Regions from separate parts of the Idiomarina sp. Sol25 genome, predicted to be linked through region 2. Evidence: predicted binding sites of a transcription regulator. Region 2 holds the regulator's gene; the other holds the start of a gene.
What was found. Region 2 encodes LexA, which represses DNA repair genes until DNA is damaged. Its sites were predicted from a motif close to TACTGTATNNNNATACAGTA; they were not measured.
Positions count from the first base shown of each region.

Region 1 (2,405 bases), on a different contig from region 2:
TTTTAGTGATCCAAAATAATAGCAGGCCGGCCAGCGACAGCGCGCACCCAACCCAACCGGTTCCTTGCCAGCCAAGCGGTGAAATAATAGCAAGCCCCCCCAGCCAGGCACCTAAAGCATTTGCCGCATTAAAAGCGGAATGGTTTAACGATGCAGCTAAAGTCTGGGCTTCTCCTGCAACATCCATTAAACGTACCTGCAGAGCCGGAACCAGCGCGGCAGAGCTACCGAGTAATAACACCATAGGCATCACGGTCCAGAGACTTTGAAGTGTTAAGGGAAAAATGGCCAGTACAATTGCCGACCAGAACAGGGAACCGCCAATGGTTAATTTCAAGTTTCTGTCGGCGGCCCAGCCGCCGACCAAACTACCGGCCAACGAACCCAGTCCGTAGATAAATAAAGCAACGGGTATCCAGTGAGAATCTAATCCGGTGGCATTTATTAGTGTTGGAGCTATGTAGCTTAATACCGCAAACATTCCGCCGAAACCAATGGCTCCTATGGCCAATGTCAGCCAGACCTGAGGGTTTTGTAATGCCTGCATTTCGCCACGGGCTGAAGTTTTCTTTTCATTCGGATGCTTGGGGACCACAATGAAAATCATAACAAAAGCCAGTAACCCTAAAGCAGCTACCGTGTGGTATACGGTGCGCCAGTCGATAAGTTGACCTAACCAGGTAGCTAACGGATTTCCGACCAGGATAGCCACGGTTAGCCCCATCATTACCATAGTTACTGCCATACCGCGTTGATTTTTACGTACCATATCGGCCGCAACCAGACAGGCAATCCCGAAGTAAGCACCGTGAGGCAGGCCAGTTAAAAACCGTAATACCTGAAGTAATGTGTAACTTTCAGCTGAAGCACTGGCGAAGTTGCCCAGAGAAAATACCAGTATCAGTGCCAGTAACATAGGTTTACGCGGTAGCCTGGCAAACAAAATGGTAATAAGCGGAGCTCCGATAACGACACCGAGCGCATAAAGACTGATTAAGTGACCTGTTTCCCGAGTGTCGGTATTAAAGTCTGCGGCGACGTCTGGCAGCAGTCCCATAATGACAAACTCACCAATGCCAATGGCAAAGCTTCCAATTGCCATTGCAAAAATGGCCAGTAGAACTTGTATTTTTGAGAACTGCATAGGGCGGATTTACTTCCAGTTGTAACGAAGGCCTGTTCGGAGTGCGCAGTTTAGCGAATGCTACAACTATTGCAATCTATCTCACTTTACTGTACAAATAAACAGTATATTTACACATCAGCAAAGGACCACACCATGGCTGTAGTAACCCAATATGTAGTTATTCGCGACGGAGCCGAGAAAATGACCTTCACTTCAAAAGCCGAAGCCGATGCGCACGATAAAATTCTGGATATGGCGGAAGCCCTGAATCCATTAATTAAAAGTAGCGAACTGTTCACTGATGAGCAACAGCTTGAGGATATGGCTCTGTTTTTAGCGAAAGAGCGTGAGAATGTACTCATTGCATTAGGGGCTAAAAAGCCCAAAAAACCTCGGCAGAAAAAGCAGAAGCGGCTAAGCCTACGGATAAAGAATCGACAAAAGCGGCTTAGTTATCGGTATTTCATTTGGTGCCGGTAAAGACTTTGCTAATATAGCCTCATTGTTTAAAGAGAATAGGATTAGAGTATGACGCAACAAACGATTTACCATATTGGAACACCGGGCACGCCCTGGGGAGCGACAGAAAAGGCTCAGTGGCTGGCCGAGCAAACCAAAAAACGCTCTTACTTCGATGATGTAGTTAGTAAGATTGAAACCTTTAAAAGCGATTTCGATGTAGACCAATACGGTGAACTTGCGTACGACAGCGCTACTTATCCTTTATTCGTGGTCAAAACAAAAAACTGGGATGATTCGAAGCCAACGGTTTTGGTTACCGGCGGAGTACATGGTTATGAAACCAGTGGTGTCCATGGTGCGCTGCGGTTTATTGAAACCAAAGCGAAAGATTACCAGCCACACTTCAACGTGGTGGTAGCGCCATGTTTGAGTCCCTGGGGCTATGAAACCATCAACCGCTGGAATCCGGCGGCCATTGATCCTAACCGCTCTTTTGTCGCTGATTCACCAGCCGGGGAATGTGCGCACATTATGAATTATGTTGCTGGCTTAGGCGTAGATATTCTGGCCCACATAGATTTACACGAAACAACGGATACTGATAACAGCGAGTTTCGTCCGGCCAAAGCGGCGATGGATGGAAAAGTGAATACGAACTGGAATATTCCGGATGGGTTCTATTTGGTTGGGAATTCTGAAAAGCCTTATCCTGATTTTCAGAAGGCGGTGCTAGATTCGGTGGAAGAGGTCACTCATATTGCCGATGCCGACGACGAAAATAAGCTGATAGGCGAGGATATTGCTCAGCGTGGCGTTA
Region 1 is NZ_JAUPEW010000001.1:803,219-805,623, reverse strand. It holds gene Q5L94_RS03880 (MFS transporter) at 1-1,144, opposite strand, end outside; gene Q5L94_RS03875 (YebG family protein) at 1,280-1,606, shown strand; gene Q5L94_RS03870 (M14 family metallocarboxypeptidase) at 1,655-2,405, shown strand, end outside.
Region 1: the regulator LexA is predicted to act here: its motif matches at 1,232-1,251, upstream of Q5L94_RS03875 (YebG family protein).

Region 2 (2,405 bases):
GGGATAACTAACGGGCGATCGACCTCTAATAAATAGTTTTCACCTTTCTCAAACTGATTGTTAATTTGCTCCTGTTGTGTGGCTAAACGACTGAAATATTCAACTTCGTTTTCAAAGTATTTGTAATGCCACTTCCATTGCGATCCGGTGACTTGCACCGTGACATCTGCATCCGATGTATCTTCCATAGCAATGAGTGTGGTTGTCGCCGGCACTGCCATACCTGCAAGAATCAGCAGCGGAACTATAGTCCAGGCAATCTCAACCTTGATGTTTTCGTGGAAATTGGAAGGGTTTGGGTTTTTCGACTTCCTGTGGCGGATTATCGAAATAAACATGAGACCAAATACAATTACGCCAATGACGCAGCAGATATAGAAAATCGTCATGTGGAGATCGTAAACCTGGTTACTAACTTCAGTGACACCTTGGGTCATATTGAGTTGCGACTTAGCAGCAGCCGGTAGACTCGTTAGCGCCAATAGTGCCCACAAAGGCTTCATTTTCACGTGGCTTCTCCTCTTATTCTTCAATGAGACAGCAAAGCGAGTTTTGCTCGTCTGAATTAGAAGAACAAAGAGGTAAGCAGAAAAAGGTACAGCTTCTCCCCAGAAATCGCTTTCTCTACTGACTCTTTGTTGTAGTTATCGTTATTATATTATTTTTATATTCGGGTACTGCATTTATTAACGAATTTACAACGAAAGATCCAGATCAAATCACACAAACGAACAAAAAATAATCGGATCTGTTAAAAAAAGGCTGCAAAAGCAGCCTTGGAGAAGAAAACACACTAACAAAGGTGGGGTTAGTGCAGGTGGGATGTCAGTGTGTTTTTATCAAACAGAAAATATTGTGTCTCGCTCAATTTACTGGCCATTTTCGCACGCTGCCAGGTACGACTGGAAACAGAGTCTAAATAACCAATAACCATACTACTGGTACCTGCCAGTAAAGCCTGTTCCAGTGCCCATTCACAGCGTTCGGCGGAGTGGCTGCGTAACCAGCGAATTTGAGATTCAGCTACGCCGCAGGCAATAAGTTGCTGAATGACGTTTTTGTCGCCCCCGATAACGGTTATCCACTGGCTGGGTTTTTGTCGCAAAGCCCGTTGTACAACAGGGGAGAGGCTATCGACGTCAAATGAATCCTGGCTGCTTTTCGCATCCATAGGAAAGGGCGAGACCGCAGTTTCGGCAGTCCACAGACCTGGATGATGTAATTTTTGCTGATATTGAGTTTTCATAAGGTCGCTCCGTTTCTGATCACACCTACCGCAAGTCCTTCAATGGCAAAAACTTGCTCCGCAAGATTGACAGTAATGGTAGAGAAATCTTTATTTTCAGGATGAAGCAAAATAGTTTTCCCGCGCTGTTCAAAACGCTTTACAGTGACTTCGTCTTCAACTCGTGCAACGACTATTTGTCCGTTACGGGCTTGTTCGGTTTTATGTACAGCGAGTAAGTCGCCGTCTAAAATTCCAATGTCTCTCATGCTCATACCGTTTACTTTTAGCAAGAAACTGGCGGCAGGATGAAACATTGATTCATCAACTTTGTAATGCCCTTCAACGTGTTGTTCAGCCAATAAAGGTTCGCCTGCTGCAACCTGGCCGATTAACGGCAGGCCATCGGCTATATCGTAGTCATCGCCGACAAGGCGAATACCGCGCGACATGCCGGGGAGTATTTCAATAACGCCTTTACGGGCAAGCGCTTTTAGGTGCTCCTCTGCGGAGTTCGCAGAGCGAAAACCCAGCTTATGGGCAATTTCGGCACGGGTCGGCGGCATGCCGGTTGCGTGCAGATTATCCTTAATAAGCTCAAGAATTTCAGATTGTCTTGGTGTTAACGGGCGCATAATGTACCTGTTTATTTGTACAGTGATACTGTGAGTATATACAGGCAAATTGATTTCGCAAGTAATTTCTTGAACGACATTTTTACACGAAGTTGGTATCCTGTGTTTCTGTTTAAAACAGAGGTCTCTATATGAAAGGAATAAGCCGCTTTTTCCCTATTTTAAAATACCCGTTACGCTGGTTAACGCGTTTTCAGGAAATTTGGGATGGCACTGAAGAAGAGCATTTAACAACGGTTGGCAAGCCAATTGTCTATGTAATGCGTTCAACCTCTAAAGCGGATCTATCCATTTTGCAACGGGCGGCGCAAAAGCGCGGCTTGCCTGACCCTGTCGACCCTCTTGTGGTGAATGGTAAAACCTATAACCGAATCATGTACCTGGAAGAACTGGCGAATGAGGTATCGGAACAAACCGTCTCTGAATTTCACCAACTACTTACCCTGCATAAAGACCAGCCTGAACTGGATGTTCACCTTATACCTGCGGGCGTATTCTGGGGCCGCCAGGCGGGAGAAGAGGCGCATGCCGGTAACACCATGACC
Region 2 is NZ_JAUPEW010000005.1:195,750-198,154, forward strand. It holds gene coxB (cytochrome c oxidase subunit II) at 1-503, opposite strand, end outside; gene Q5L94_RS09445 (SOS-response cell division inhibitor) at 809-1,246, opposite strand; gene lexA (transcriptional repressor LexA) at 1,243-1,860, opposite strand; gene plsB (glycerol-3-phosphate 1-O-acyltransferase PlsB) at 1,992-2,405, shown strand, end outside.